One region of the Paenibacillus sp. FSL P4-0127 genome, then DNA from elsewhere that is predicted to be linked to it. Evidence: predicted binding sites of a transcription regulator. Region 1 holds the regulator's gene; each other region holds the start of a gene.
The links. The regulator Rex, encoded in region 1, represses fermentation and respiration genes when NADH is low (regulators of the CRP and FNR family bind a similar motif). The targets are predictions, from matches to a motif close to TTGTGAAATATTTCACAA.
Positions count from the first base shown of each region.

Region 2: a site for Rex is predicted at 1,581-1,598, ahead of pflB (formate C-acetyltransferase). Genes of this name have one in related genera too.
Region 3: a site for Rex is predicted at 2,173-2,190, ahead of NYE74_RS27295 (FAD:protein FMN transferase). Genes of this name have one in related genera too.
Region 4: a site for Rex is predicted at 1,972-1,989, ahead of NYE74_RS06155 (DUF1641 domain-containing protein). Genes of this name have one in related genera too.

Region 1 is NZ_JBBOWY010000001.1:3,647,749-3,651,674, reverse strand. Features, by position in the region: gene NYE74_RS16455 (cell wall elongation regulator TseB-like domain-containing protein) at 1-403, opposite strand, end outside; gene NYE74_RS16450 (amidohydrolase) at 793-2,091, opposite strand; gene NYE74_RS16445 (redox-sensing transcriptional repressor Rex) at 2,081-2,737, opposite strand; gene dinG (ATP-dependent DNA helicase DinG) at 2,750-3,926, opposite strand, start outside.
Region 2 is NZ_JBBOWY010000001.1:3,441,415-3,445,340, reverse strand. Features, by position in the region: gene pflB (formate C-acetyltransferase) at 1-1,509, opposite strand, end outside; gene adhE (bifunctional acetaldehyde-CoA/alcohol dehydrogenase) at 1,805-3,926, opposite strand, start outside.
Region 3 is NZ_JBBOWY010000002.1:158,030-161,955, reverse strand. Features, by position in the region: partial or broken gene NYE74_RS27315 (energy-coupling factor transporter ATPase) at 1-167, opposite strand, end outside; gene NYE74_RS27310 (ATP-binding cassette domain-containing protein) at 143-988, opposite strand; gene NYE74_RS27305 (Gx transporter family protein) at 1,054-1,602, opposite strand; gene NYE74_RS27300 (NusG domain II-containing protein) at 1,586-1,978, opposite strand; gene NYE74_RS27295 (FAD:protein FMN transferase) at 2,258-3,379, shown strand; gene NYE74_RS27290 (glycosyltransferase family 2 protein) at 3,850-3,926, opposite strand, start outside.
Region 4 is NZ_JBBOWY010000001.1:1,392,415-1,396,340, forward strand. Features, by position in the region: gene NYE74_RS06145 (IS4 family transposase) at 1-155, opposite strand, end outside; gene NYE74_RS06150 (LysR family transcriptional regulator) at 954-1,865, shown strand; gene NYE74_RS06155 (DUF1641 domain-containing protein) at 2,074-2,517, shown strand; gene NYE74_RS06160 (NAD(P)/FAD-dependent oxidoreductase) at 2,533-3,711, shown strand; gene gdhA (NADP-specific glutamate dehydrogenase) at 3,784-3,926, opposite strand, start outside.

The sequences.
Region 1 (3,926 bases):
GTTTATAAAACAGCTGCCATACCAGCCGTTCATTGTAGATGCCGGGCACCAGCCTGACGATAGTAATCCCGGGCAGGCTTTCGTTAATGATCGTCCGCACCCGGGTCTCCGACACACCTTCCGAGAGCAGCCGCACCACGGGTTCATGACCTTCCCGGAGCCATACCATCATCTCCCGGCCTGACCCGTCTTTGCCCTGGACCACCCAGCACACATCGTCCCACACCGATTTCCACACTTTATCGCCCTGGACCAGGTCCGTCTCCTGTTTCGCCTGCTCAATCACTGCATTTTCGCTTGCCCAGGTATCCTGAAGAACGTAGATATAAAAACGGTGAAGGGCAAAAAGCACGATCACTAAAATCAGCAGCGAAAGCAGGAGCCACTTGGTTCTCTTTCTCAACCTTCTCTTCCTTTCCCCTGTAGCCAGTCGTCTAAACCCACATTCGCGCACATTCGCACAGTCGCAGAAAAATAACGTTAATTCCGGTCGTTATTCCGCCGTTTTTCCTCCGCATCGTTAAAATAACGGCTATGTTAGTTCTTATTTTCCCCGAGGACGGCGATATCGTCAATATCACGGCCTATGCCGGGAAATAGCGACAAAAAAGTCCCTTATTGCAGCGGAAACCTCTTCAAATCCGAAAATAACGCCCTTTTTTACCGCTAAATCGCCGTAATTACAGGCACAGCCACAGGTGCAGCCACGAACATGACACGTCCACGTCCACGGCCGCAGCTGCACGCGCCATTCAAAAAGCAGCAAGCAACCAGTGCCAAGCCTCCAAGCGCCTACCGGGCCAGCAGCCCTTCGAAGGCCTCTTGCGCCTCGCGCCGGATACGCTCCTCGTCGAGGGTGAGGCAAGCCCCGTGTTTGACCAACTGCTCGCCGTTAACCCACACATGCTCTACATCTTTGGAGCCGGCCGAATAGACGACATGGGAAACGTAATCCGTCTTCGGCAGGAAATGGGCCTGTTCCGTATTCAGCGCGATAAAATCCGCCTTCATGCCGGCCGCGAGTTTCCCCGTATTCGCCAAGAACACCGACTTCGCCCCGTATTCCGTGCCCATTTTGAGGGCTTCCAGCGCCGGAACGGCGGTAGGATCGCCGGAAACGCCTTTGTGGATCAACGCGGCGAGGCGGACCTCCTCGAGCATATCGAGGTTGTTGTTGCTGGCGGCGCCGTCCGTTCCAAGCGAAACGACCACGCCTTTGCCAAGCAGTGCCGGCACCCGCGCCACGCCGCTGGCCAGCTTCAGGTTGCTGCCGGGATTGTGCGACACCGCCACGTTATGGGCCGCCAAAATATCGATCTCCTCATCGGTCAAATGCACGGCGTGAGCAAGCAGCGACGGACGGGAGAACATCCCGAGGTTCAGCAAATGCTGAACGGGTCTGACCCCGTAATCGTTCACGTTTTGCTCCACTTCCGCCCGCGTCTCCGACATATGCGTATGCATCGGCAGATCCAGATCATTAGCCGCTTGCACGAATTTCTCGAAAAATTCCGGCGGACAGGTGTACGGCCCGTGCGGCGAAATCATCGCCGTGATTCGGCCGTCCGCCTGACCGTGCCAATTTTTCGCAAACGCGATCGCTTCGTTCAGCTTCTGCTGCTGCACGTCCGGCGGGCACAACCCGATGACGCCGCGCATCAGCACGGCGCGGATGCCCGACTGCTGAACCACTTTGGCCACTTCATCCATATGGTCGTACATGTCCAGGAACGTGGTCGTTCCGCCTTTCAGCATCTCCAGCACGGACAACGCCGTCCCAGCGTACACATCGCCGGCGGTGAACTTGGCTTCCATCGGCCACATTTTTTCCTGAAGCCAGGTCTGCAGCACCATGTCGTCGCCGTATCCGCGCAGCAGCGACATCGCCGCGTGGCCGTGCGTGTTGATCAGCCCCGGCATGAACAGCAGCCCTTTTCCGTCGAAGGTTTCCGCGTCTTCCGCCCCTTCAGGAAGCTGCTCGCCGATATAGGAAATCGTATCGCCCTCAACGAGCATATAGCCCTGTACAATGGAACGATCTTGTTCGAACACGACAAAGGTTCCGTTCTTGATTAACCATTTACGACTCATGGGCAGGTTGTTCCTTTCCGTTTCCATCATTCAAATAATAAGCCAGACTGAGCAAATCGGTCGTGAAATCGGCGGCATGGATGCGGACTTCCGGCGGCACCTTCAAAATCGTCGGAGCGAAGTTCAGAATGGCCCCGATTCCCGCCGCCACCAATTGATCCGCCACGCGCTGCGCTTCGTAATCCGGGACGGTAATGATCCCGATCCGGACATTTTTCTCCCGCACCGTTTCCGTCAGCTCTTCGATCGGCTGGATCGTGATGTTGTTGATTTGCGTGCCGATCTTGGCCGGAGAGGCGTCAAACACCGCCACGATTTTCATGTTGTCTTTCAAATAAGCGTTGTAATTCGAAAGCGCCTGCCCCAAATTACCGGCGCCGACCAGCGCAACGTTGATCTGCTGGTCCAGGTTGAGGATTTGCTGGATTTTCTCGATCAAATACGCGACATCGTAGCCGATGCCCTTTCGCCCGAAATCGCCGAAGTAGGCCAGATCCTTGCGGATCTGGGCCGGGTTGAGGTCCAGCTTCTGGCCGAGCTCCTGCGAGGACACCGTAGGCACTTCGCGCCGGCTCAGCTCGTTGAGGAACCGCAAATACACCGGCAGCCGGCGGACGACGGCATCGGAAATTTTTTCGGATTTCATACGTTTATCCCCCTATTCTGACGCGGACTTAGAGACGTTTTCGTCTCCCGGATTTAACCATTCCGATATGCGCGGAACCATCTGAGTGAGCGGCATATGCTCCATCTTCGGCCCGGGCAGTGAATATAAAAAGTATTTCCCGTAGTAAGACTCCAAGATGCGGGTATCGTAAACAACCACGATCCCCCGGTCCAGCGAGGAGCGGACGAGCCTGCCGAATCCCTGCTTGAAGCGGATGACCGCCTGGGGCACGGACAGTTTCATGAAAGGATTTTTCTTCTCCTTCTGCAGCCGTTCGCTTTTCGCTTCCACCAGCGGATGGTTGGGGGGCTGGAAGGGCAGGCGGACGATCGCCAGGCTCGTCAACGCTTCGCCCGGAATGTCCACGCCTTCCCAGAAGCTGCTCGTCCCCAGCAGCACGGACGCCGCCTGGCCCTGAAAGCGCCGGGTCAGCTTGCTGCGGCTGCCGCTGTCCATCCCCTGGCCGATGACCGTGATTCCTTGCGCCGACAATAGCTCCTTCAACGGCTCGTAAACCTGCCGCAGCATCCGGTAGGATGTGAACAGCACCAGCATGCGGCCTTGCGTCGCAACCGCGGTATCGGCGAGCGAACGCACCAGCGTGCTGACGAAATGGTCGTCGCCCACGCTCCCCTTTACGCTCGGAAAATCGCGCGGGATGACGAGCAGCGCCTGGCTGCGGTAATCAAACGGCGACGGCAGCATCGCCGTGTTCAGCCGTCCTTCCCCGGCCGCTTCCGTCAGTCCCAGCTGTTCGATCATATACTGGAACGACTTGTCGACCGACAGCGTCGCCGAGGTCATCACCACGCTTTTTTTTCTGTCGAAAAAGTATTCCTTCAATTGCGCGCTAACGTCGATCGGAACGGCATACATCTGCAGGGAGCGGCTGCGGAAATTCCCGTTCGCTTCCATCCAGTACACCGTCTCCTCGTTCTCCAGCTTCATGAAGAAACGCAGGGCCTCCCGCTCGTTGGCCAAATCCTTGAATAACCCGTTGATGTCGGTCAGGAGGCTTTCGGAACCGTAATCCTCCTGCTCTTCCCGGATTTGCGCCAGCATCCGGTCGCCTTTGCGGAGCACGTCCCCTAGCGAGACATAGATCTGGTTCTCCAGCGCCAGCAGCTTATCCCATTCTTTCGGTTTCTTTAGCGGAAGCAGGCGGTAA
Region 2 (3,926 bases), 210 kb from region 1:
ATATTTATCGTGCATGTAGTGGATGACGTTCAGCGCGTTGACATACAGCTTAGCCAGCCACTCCATCATCGGAATCAGACGTTTCTTGACTTCATTGTAGTCGAGATACTCGGACGTGATCGCCGGATATTCCGGACCGACTTGGACGCCGGATTTTTCGTCTTTACCGCCGTTGATGGCGTACAGCAGCACCTTGGCCAGGTTGGCGCGGGCGCCGAAGAACTGCATTTGTTTACCGATTTCCATCGCCGACACGCAGCAGGCAATGCCGTAATCGTCGCCGTAGATCGGACGCATCAGGTCGTCGTTTTCGTATTGGATCGAACTGGTCTCGATCGATACTTTGGCGCAATATTTCTTGAACGCGTCAGGCAGTTGTTCCGACCAAAGCACCGTCAGGTTCGGTTCCGGAGCCGGGCCGAGATTGTACAGCGTGTGCAGAAAGCGGAAACTGTTTTTCGTAACGAGCGTTTTGCCGTTCACCGACATGCCGCCCAGCGATTCCGTTACCCAAGTCGGGTCGCCGCTGAACAGTTCGTTGTATTCCGGAGTTCTCAGGAATTTCACGATCCGCAGCTTCATGACGAAATGATCGACCAGTTCTTGCGCCGTTTCTTCCGTCAGCGTTCCTTCGGCCAGGTCGCGTTCGATGTAAGCGTCCAGGAAGGAGGATACGCGTCCGAGGGACATTGCGGCCCCGTCCTGTTCCTTAACGGCTGCCAGGTAACCGAAATACAGCCATTGGAAAGCTTCTTTGGCATTGTTTGCCGGTCTGGAAATATCGAATCCGTACATTTCGCCCAGCTGTTTCAGTTCGCCGAGCGCACGGATTTGTTCGGACAGTTCTTCGCGGAGGCGGATCACATCCTCGTCGATGACATCCACTTCGAGAGCTTTCAGTTCCTGTTGTTTTTGCTTGATCAGGAAATCCACGCCGTACAGCGCCACCCGGCGGTAGTCGCCGATGATCCGGCCGCGGCCGTAAGCGTCGGGAAGCCCGGTAATAATGCCGGCTTTACGAGCCGCTCTCATCTCCGATGTATAAGCATCAAAAACGCCTTGGTTATGCGTTTTGCGAATATGCGTAAACAAGTCTATAATTTCCTGCGGCAGTTCATAGCCATAAGCCTTACAGGAGTTGATGACCATATTGATCCCGCCGAACGGGCGAATCGTGCGTTGGAATGGGGCCGAGCCCTGTACGCCTACGATTTGCTCCTTGTCCTTATCCAAATACCCCGCAGCGTGGGAAATGATCGTGGATGGCGTGTTGACGTCCACATCCAGCACTCCGCCGGCTTCCCGTTCTTTCTTGGACAGCTGCGACACGATTTCCCACAAAGCTTTTGTGTTGGCCGTCGCGCCCGCCAAGAAGGATTCGTTGCCTTCATAAGGTTTGATGTTGGTTTGGATGAAATCGCGGGTGTTCACTTCTTTCATCCATTTGCCCGGTTTGAATCCTCTCCAAGCATTGTCCACGGTTTGTACTTCCTTTTCGATCACCGACATCTTTATTCCCTCCATTTATATTTTGGTCGCGGTTCGAAGGAGATGTACCGCGCCTCATGATCCCTTAAAATTTGTGATATTTTTCACATAATTTACGTGATAATTTTCACATTTATAGCGTTAAATGTACCCGATTAAGGCTTCGATTGAGCCCCCGTTGTTATTCCCGGGGCTAATCCGTCATCAAACTTTGAGGGATCATTTATACTGTAATCATAGCTCAATTTGTCGAATAAGATTGTGAGAAATATCACATATAGTGATATTTCTCACGTTTTCAAAGCCCTTTGTTCACTTAATCTTCAAATCTTCCGTAGAAAGCGTCGCGATAAACTTCCGCCAGCTCCGTCACCAGCGGCAGCTTCGGATTGGCGGTCGTACATTGGTCTTCGAACGCGCGGTCGGCCAAATAATCGACGCGGGATTCGAACACTTTCGGATCGAAGCCGAGATCCTGGAACGTTTCCGGAATGCCGAGCTTTCTGTTCAGGTCGCGGATCGCATTGATCAGGCTCTTCACGCCTTCTTCCGTCGTCCGCGCCGGCAGCCCCAAGATGCGGGCGATTTCCGCATAACGTTCGTCGGCGACGAAATGCGTGTATTTCGGCCAAGCGGCAAATTTCGTCGGCTTCTTGGCGTTGTAGCGGATGACGTGCGGCATCAGAATCGCGTTGGTCCGTCCATGCGCGGTATGGAATTCGCCGCCCCATTTATGGGCCAAGCTGTGGTTGATGCCGAGGAATGCGTTCGAGAACGCCATCCCCGCGATCGTGGAAGCGTTGTGCATCTTCTCGCGGGCCAGTTCGTCGCCGGTCAGCGCCGATTTTTCAAGGTACTGGAAGACGAGCTGGATCGCTTTAATGCACAGTCCGTCCGTATAGTCGTTGGCCATGACGGATACATAAGCTTCGATCGCATGCGTCAGAACGTCCATGCCCGTGTCGGCCACGGCGGTTTTCGGCAAGCTGTACACGAAGACCGGGTCGATGATCGCCACGTCCGGCGTCAGTTCGTAATCCGCCAAAGGATATTTCGTATTACCGTTGATTTTGTCCGTGATGACGGAAAACGACGTCACTTCCGAACCGGTACCCGAGGTCGTGGGGATCGCCACGAATTTCGCTTTTTGTCCGAGCCGCGGATATTTGTAAAGGCGTTTGCGGATATCCATGAATTTTTGTTTAAGGTTAAAGAAATCTTCATCCGGGTATTCGTAGAACAGCCACATCCCTTTCGCTGCGTCCATCGCCGACCCGCCGCCGAGAGCGATAATGCAGTCCGGCTGGAACTTCGCCATCATCTCCGTACCGCGTTCCACCGTCGTGGTCGAAGGATCCGGTTCAACGTCCGCGAACACTTCGATCGCCACCGGCGTTTGGCGTTGGCGGAGATAATGCTCGACTCTTTCCACGTAACCCAGCTTCACCATCATCGGGTCGGTGACGATCATGACGCGGGAGATGTCCGGCATTTTCGCCAAATATTGCGTCGAATTCTTCTCGAAATAAATTTTGCTCGGCACTTTAAACCACTGCATATTCACGGTACGACGGTTCACCCTTTTCACGTTGATCAGATTGACGGCCGTGACGTTCGACGAAGTCGAGTTGCGTCCGTAAGACCCGCAGCCCAGCGTCAGCGAAGGCAGGTTCGAGTTGTAAATGTCGCCGATGCCGCCTTGCGAGGAAGGCTGGTTCACCAAAATCCGGCAGGTCGGCATCCGGTCCGAGAACTTCTGGATAACTTCCTGGTTGTTCGAATGAATGACCGAAGAGTGGCCCATGCCGCCGAACTGCACGACTTCCAACGCGCGTTCGATGCCCTGCTCGGCGTTTTTCACTTTATAGCAAGCGAGCACCGGGCTAAGCTTCTCCGCAGAAAGCGGGAATTTCGGTCCGACGCCTTCGATTTCGGCGACGAGAATTTTCGTTCCGGCCGGCACGTCGATGCCGCACATTTCCGCGATCTTAGTGGCCGGTTGTCCAACAATCGCCGGGTTCACCGCGCATTTGTCGGCGATGATCGCGCCCGCCGTCAGTTTTGCCGCTTCATCTTTGTTCACGAAATAGCAGCCGTTCGCGATCATTTTCTTTTTCACCTGATCGAATATCGGTTCTTCAATGATGACCGCTTGCTCGGATGCGCAGATCATGCCGTTGTCGAAAGTTTTGGAAAGAATCAGATCGTTGACGGCCTGATCGAGATTCGCGCTCTTCTCAATGAAGCAAGGCACGTTGCCGGGGCCGACGCCAAGGGCCGGTTTGCCGCAGCTGTAAGCCGCTTTTACCATCGCGGAACCGCCGGTAGCGAGAATGCAGGCCACATCCGGATGGTTCATCAAAGCGTTCGTGCGGTCCATGGACGGATTTTCGATCCACTGGATGCAGTCGGCGGGCGCCCCGTGCTTCACTGCGGCC
Region 3 (3,926 bases), on a different contig from region 1:
AGCCCGTTGAAAAGCTGCATCAGCGTCGACTTCCCCGAACCGGAAGCGCCGGCGATCGCCGCGAAGGCCCCGCGTGCCACACACAGGGTTACATCCTCAAGCGCGCTGTGCCGCCACAGGCTGCGATCGTCGTACGCAAAGCTTACTTGCTCGAAATCAATGGCCATAACCAGGATGCCTCCTCTTTGCCGCCCCGCGCCAAGTCTTCCGAGACGAAAATCCCCCGCCGCTCCAGCTCCCGCCTCAGCTTCATCCGGAAAGGGGGGATCAGGCGGCAGGAGCCGAGCAGCGCCTCGTCCCGGAACAAATCCTCCGGCGGGAGATCGGCGGCGACCGCCCCTCCGCCAAGCACGATCGCCCGGTCGGAGGCCAAAATTTCTTCGGCATCATGAGTGATCGATACCATCGTATACTGTCCGCTCTCCCGCATTTCCCGCAGGATGCCGAGCAGTTCCCCCCTTGCCTTCTCATCGAGCATGGACGAGGCCTCGTCAAAAATAACGATGTCCGGCTCCATCGCCAGAATCGCAGCGACGGCCACCCGCTGTTTCTGCCCTCCGGACAATTCCGCAGGGTGTTTGCTCAGCAGATGGCCGATCCGCAGCTTTTCCGCATATGACCGGACGCGGCGCCGCATTTCCTCTCGGGGCAGGCACCGCCCTTCCAAACCGAAGGCGATGTCCTCCTCCACGGTCGCGCCGATAAACTGATTGTCCGGGTTCTGAAAAACCATGCCAATGCGCGGCCGCAGGACATGCGCCGTCTCCCGGTTCAGCGGCACGCCTCCTATTAGGATGACGCCGGCGTTTGCGGCCAGCAAACCGCCGAGCAGTTTGGCCAGCGTCGATTTGCCGCAGCCGTTGGCGCCAACCAGGGATACCCAGCCGCCCCAAGGGATGTTTAAGCTTACATCGTCAAGCACCGGACTTGCCGGATCATAAGCGAAAGAGACTTGACGCACCTCATAAGCGAATCCGTTTTTCTCCAATTTCTCTCCGCTCCCTTCTCCTTTGATCCGGCACGCAGACCGGCAGACTTAGGGCAGGCCAAACGTTATTCCGGCACAAAACCGCTGAACAGCTCCAGCTTCGACAGGGACGGAATCAGATACTTGACCGCGATCCCGACGGCTATGCCGGTGAGCACGCCCATAAGCAGCAGCATCGGTAAATAATAGTAGATGTTCGTCGTGTGAAAATAGAGGGAGGCCGCAGTCAGTTGCCCGATATTGTGGGCGATCCCTCCGACCGTGCTGATGCCGATCAGGCTAAGCCGCTTCCGTCCGATAAGGAGCAGAAACCACATCGCCGCAAAGCTGAACAAAGCCCCCATGATGCTGAACAAAAAGCTGGAAAACGAACCGAAAATAAACGCCGTGAGCAGCGTTTTAAGCAGCACCATCATGAACGCGTCCCGGGTTCTGAGGAAATACAGGCACGTCAGCACCATAATGTTGGCGAGGCCCAGCTTGGCGCCCGGAACGCCCATATTGACGGGAATGATGGATTCCACCAGGCTGAGCACGACCGCCACCGCGGCAAAAATCGCCACGATCACCGTTCTTTTTAAGATCAGATTGGATGTTTCATTTAACGACGGCATCCAGATCGCCCCCTTCCCCGGCGTTCACAACTTCGACCATCAGCTTGTGCGGCAGGCAGACGATCGTCCCGCCGTTGCGGTCGATGAACCCGAAAGTCAGGCACAATTTGTCCGGACAGTCGGCGTCGATCATTTCAATGCCGTAATCGTGGATTTTCAGCAGGTTGTAGCCGTGTTCGGTTTTGATTTCTACGGTTTGTTCTTCCTTAGTCAATTCCACGGTTTTATACAGCTTCCCGTCAACCGTAATGTTGGCCACGCGCTCGCCATTTTTGTGAACTTTTTCACTTGAATCCCCGCCAAGCCACCTTGGCACGAGAAAAGCCAGTGCGATGACGACAACCAATCCGATCAACAGGATATCTCCGCGCTTCATGGCAAACTCCCCAAACTTCCTTATTTTTTGATTATATAAATCTTAGATGAACCCATTATACATGCTGCCCTCCGTCTTCAAATGTGACAAATGTCTCTTCCCTGCCCTTGCCTCCCGCATTTCACAAAATCATCACTTGGTCATACATTTTATGGAATTTGCCGGTTGAATTAGTGTGAAAAAGATCAGCAACATTGTGAAAAATATCACTTTTGCAGCATGTCGGTATTTGCTACACTCAAGGCGACATAACCACCGGACCGAAAGAAGGCTGCGACCATGAAAAAGAACAAGACGCCCATTCTGCTATTCACCCTCGTTTTGCTGGCCGCGCTGCTCGGCGGCTGCGGTGGCGCCGGCAGCGCGGCCGGAGGCGCGGCTGACGGAGCAGGCCGCACTGCCGGCGGCTCTGCAGGCGCGGAACCGGCGCAAAAAGCCAGCGCAGTCCAGCCGAAATCGCAGACGTATTTTATATTCGACACGGTAGTGACCGTACGGATCTACGACGAGCGGGCCGCCGAGCAAAACTTCAAAGACCTGGATGTCCTGCTCAAAGAAATCGACAGCCGTATCAGCCGTACGGACAGCAGCAGCGAAATCTATAAAGTGAACGCAAACTCCGGCATCGCCCCGGTCAAGGTGTCACCCGAGACGTTTAACCTTGTGGCGAAAGCGCTCGATTACGCCAAGCGGACGGACGGCAAGTTTGACCCCGCGATCGGCAACCTGGTTAGCTTGTGGAACATCGGCCATGAAGGCGCCCATGTCCCGCCGGAGGAAGAAATCGCCGAGGCGAGACGCTTGACCGATTACCGCAAAATTGAGCTGAACGAGGCGGCGCAGGAAATTTATCTTCAAGAAAAAGGCATGTCCGTCGACCTTGGTTCGATCGGCAAAGGGTACGCGGCTGACCGGATCTACGACTATTTGGCGGATCAAGGCTTTCACAGCGCGATCATCGATCTTGGCGGCAACGTCTACGCGATGGGCGCAAAGCCGAACGGCGACGAATGGAACATCGGCATCCAAGATCCGGGCAAAGAGCGCGGGAACTCGATCGGCACCATTCGGGTGAAAGACAAAACGATTGTAACCTCCGGCATTTATGAGCGGTTTTTTATCGAAAACGGCAAGCTGTACCAGCATATTCTTGACCCTACAACCGGTTATCCGGTAGACAACGGGATCAGCAGCGTGACGATTGTGACCGATAAATCCGCGGACGCCGACGCCCTCTCCACGACCCTGTTCGTGCTGGGGATCGACAAGGGCCTGGAATTCATCGAAAACACGCCGAATACGGAGGCCCTGTTCATAACAAAAGATAAAAAGCTGTATGCGACCTCCGGCTTCAAACAACTGCTTCATAAAACGAACGACAGCTACACGTTTGCCAATTAAGGGGAGGGGCTCCGTCCCCTCTTCTCCTTCTCTCTACCCGCGTTTCGTCCTTTATCCGCGTCCGCATTTCTTCCTCTATCCGCCGGAAATATAAAAAGCCCCCGGCTCTAATGAAAAAAGGGGGCCTTATCGGTTTTATTGCATTTTCTTCAAGCTTGAGTTATAATTATTAATCAGATTGTTACTACCCGTATCGCAGTTCCTCAAAAGATTATAACTCTCCTTATACCTTTCGGTATGAAATTCCTATTTTAATGACCCAATAAAGTAAGAATTTAGTGTTTTTCTGATTCACACTGGCGCGGTCATCGGAGCCGCAAGGACAAATGAGAGGTAGGGCATTTGTTGTTTTGGAAACCGTTGTTGGTTGTAGTCGAAGAAGGAACGCCCGCTTAAGTCTTCAAGTGTACATGGAGACAGGGGTAAACAATAACCATAAACCGGCGTCGGCTGTTGCCGACGCCGGTTTTTTAATACGGAATACGCGAGATGCAGCGGGAAAATGCCAGATTCAACAGCTGCTGATCGTAAACCCGATATTTCCGGT
Region 4 (3,926 bases), 2.3 Mb from region 1:
GACCATTGTTTCAACTGAGCATTGATGAAGAGCATGATCGCTTTCATCGTGGTAAGTTTCTTGGTGTAATGGTCGAAGAGTAAACGTTGATGCACATCGATGGGCAGTAAGGAAATCAGTTGACGAATGACCGTTTTAGCTTTAACGTTATCCATGGTTGGTCTCCTTTTGTAGAGAGTTATGGACAACGTACCTACCTCTTTACAATAGGAGATTTTTTATGCTTTTTCCATGAAAAATGATCATAATTACCCATATTTAACTAATATTTGATTATTCGCGTTAGGTTTTATGCAACGCTAGTGCATAAATTGCCTTTATTTTTTTCAAATTGATCGATATCGCCGGAATAACGTCATTTTTTGCTCTTATGGTTTCTGTTGGAGTTCACCGAGTTCGCTAGAGTCCGCCGGAGTTTGTTGAGTTTCGCTAAAGTCACCGAAATTTCGCCGCATTCAACCGCATTCCGCTGAAACTCGCTGGATTTGGCTGGAATCCAACCGAAGTTCCGCAGCATTCCGTATAATCCCGCTGAAGTTCGCCGCGTCCCGCAACATTCCGTTGAAGTTCGCAGCATTCGCGGCACCCCGCCGCATTCCGCTGGCGTTTTCCGGCAGCCTGGTCCTAGTGCCTGCAAATTATGCAGGTATTTTCTTATGTTTCCAGCGCTTTTTCCTGAAGTCTATGCTTCCGTTTCGGTCGCTTCCCTTATATAATGGAGATTAATATATTTACACGGAATGTAAGGGATTTAATGGGTTAATAATCTAATGGTTTAATAGTTTAATGATTTAATGATTTAATGGTGGAGCCATTTAAATGGCCTGCCGGCGGTAGAGCATCGCTTGCTGCGGGCAAGTGCGCCAAAGGCTGCTGACGGCTTAGAAGAAGGCTTTTTCACGAAACAGGGGAATCCGGTTTTTCTGAGGCGTCTGGAATAGGGAGGGTGTGGCATGGAACTGAGGCAAATCCAATATTTCATCGAAGTGGCTAAACTTGAGCATGTGACTGAGGCATCCTACGCTCTGCACGTTTCGCAATCGGCGGTAAGCCGGCAAATTTTCAAGCTGGAAGCGGAGCTGGGCGTGGACTTGTTTATTCATGAAGGGCGCAAGGTCAAGCTGACGCCGATCGGACGGCAGTTTTTAAACCAGATGGAGCAGCTGATGAAAGTCATCGACCATGCCCGTCAGGAGATCGAAGAATATTTGGATCCCGAGCGGGGGACCGTGCGGATCGGCTTCCCCAGCAGCTTGGCGGCGCGGATGGTTCCGGCGGTCGTTTCGGCTTTCCGCAAAAAGTACCCGTATGTCCATTTTCAACTGCAGCACGGCTCGTACAAAGAATTGATGGACTGGGTCGTCGAAGGGGAGATCAACCTGGCGGTGATGGGGCCGGTGCCGCAGCAGGAACCGCAAATCAACGGCGAGATTTTGTTCCGGGAAAAATTCGTGGCGCTCCTTCCCGCCGGACACCCAATGGCCGACCAGCCCTCTTTGAAACTCAGCGATTTGAAAAACGACGTGTTTGTCTTGTTCCCCAAAGGTTTCATTCTGCGCGATATCGTGGTGAGGGCTTGCGCCAATTTGGGGTTTCAGCCCAAGGTCGCTTTTGAAGGGGACGATCTGGATGCCATCAAAGGGCTGGTTTCCGCGGGCCTTGGCCTGACGCTGCTGCCGGAAATCGCCTTAAGCGAGCAGATTCCGCCGACGATTGTGACGGTGCCGATCAATGAACCGCAGGTCACCCGGGATGTCGGGGTCATCGTTCCGGCGGGGCGCGAAATGGCGCCGACGGAAAAGCTGTTTTACGAGTTCCTGACGGAGCTTTCGCCCCAGGCGCTGGGTTATATATCCCCTGGTTAAGCGAACCGAAAAATTTTTAATAATTAAGGACCGTGAAAATAATCACTTTCATGGTCCTTTTTTGTAGAAAATGTGGTACAATTTATTGGGATTGTTGCAGGTTGAGATGTGCCTTTTTTCACTAACCAAAAATGGTTGGAGAAAGAGAAGGTTGGAACACTAAGGAACAAGTAAGTCACTCAAGATCTATTGCAAAGGAGAATCGGAAATGTCAGAAACAATTGCCGAAACGAAGACGGAGCAAGGCGGCGCCTTGTCTGCCGGGCAGCAGGAGCGTGAACTTCTGGAGCAGCTGTTGAAGCCGGAAGTTCAGGAATCCTTGAGCGTGCTGGTAGAGCAGCTTCCTAAATTAACGGAAATGGTCGGCGCGCTGACCAAATCGTATGATTTTTTCAAATCATTGTCGACGGACGAAGTGCTGAAAAACGACATGGTTGGCGGTTTCGCGGAGGTGGCCGGACCGGTGGTGGGCACGGTGAAGAAAGTAGCCGCCAACGTCATCGAAGCCAGAGATCGGGCTGAAGAGAGCCAGGAGGTAATCGGCTTGTTCGGTCTGCTTAGAATGCTTAAGGATCCGCAGGCGCAAAAGCTGTTTCGCTTTGTGAATGCTTATCTTCAAGTCTCTGGCGCACGCGACAGTCAACAAAAATAACGGAGGATAATAACCATGGCAAAAGAAATTGTAATTTTAGGTGCCGGTTACGGCGGTGTGCTTAGCGCTTTGACCGTTCGCAAATATATGGACAGATCGGAAGCGCAGGTGACGGTCGTTAACCAATACCCGACGCATCAGATCATTACGGAGCTGCATCGTTTGGCTGCCGGCAGCATTTCCGAACGGGCGGTGGCGCTGCCGCTGGATAAGCTGTTTAAAGGAAAAGACATCGATCTGCGTATCGCCACGGTCAAGAGCTTTTCGGTGGATAATAAAGAAATTAAGCTTTCCGACGGTTCGACCCTGACTTATGACGCGCTGGTGGTCGGGCTTGGCAGCAAAACGGCCTACTTCGGCATCCCGGGTCTGGAGGAGCACAGCATGGTGCTGAAATCGGCCGATGACGCCAACGCAATTTACAAGCATATCGAGGAGCGGATCAGCGAGTATGCCAAGTCCGGCAATGAAGCGGACGCCACGATCCTGATCGGCGGCGGCGGTTTGACCGGCGTCGAGCTGGTTGGGGAAATCGCCGACCAGCTGCCGAAGCTGACGAAGAAATACGGCGTGGACCGCGAAGCGATCAAGCTGCTGCTCGTGGAAGCGGGGCCGAAGATTTTGCCGGTGTTGCCGGATTCTTTGATCGAACGCGCGACGGCGAGCCTGGAGAAACGCGGCGTGAAATTTTTGACCGGGTTGCCGGTGACGAATGTCGCGGGCAATGTAATCGATTTGAAGGACGGCCAAAAAATCGTGGCCAACACTTTCGTCTGGACAGGCGGCGTGCAAGGCAATCCGCTCGTGGGCGAGTCCGGCCTGGAAGTGAACCGCGGACGCGCTTCGGTCAACCAATTCTTGCAGTCCGTTTCCCATCCGGACGTGTTTGTGGTCGGCGACAGCGCGGTATTTATGGGACCTGACGGCCGCCCGTATCCGCCGACGGCGCAAATCGCCTGGCAAATGGGCGAGCTGACCGGCTACAACCTGTTCGCTTTCTTGCGCGGCAAAAAGATGGAAGGGTTCGAACCGGTCAACTCCGGTACGCTGGCCAGCCTTGGCCGCAAGGACGCCGTAGCGACGATCGGCGCCAACAACACCGAGCTGCGCGGTCTGCCGGCCACGATGATGAAAGAAGCGAGCAACATCCGCTATTTGTCGCACATTAAAGCTCTGGACGCCCTGGCTTATTAATTTAGCCGGGCTCTAGCGAAAAAAAGCGCCCGGGACATTAGATCCCGGGCGCTTTTTTTGGTTTTATTCTATTTAAACTACCCCATGCGCCAGCATCGCGTCGGCGACTTTCAGGAAGCCGGCGATGTTGGAGCCGACCACCAGGTTTCCGGGATGGCCGAACTCTTCGGCGGCTTTTACACTATTGGCATAGATGTTCTTCATGATGCCTTTGA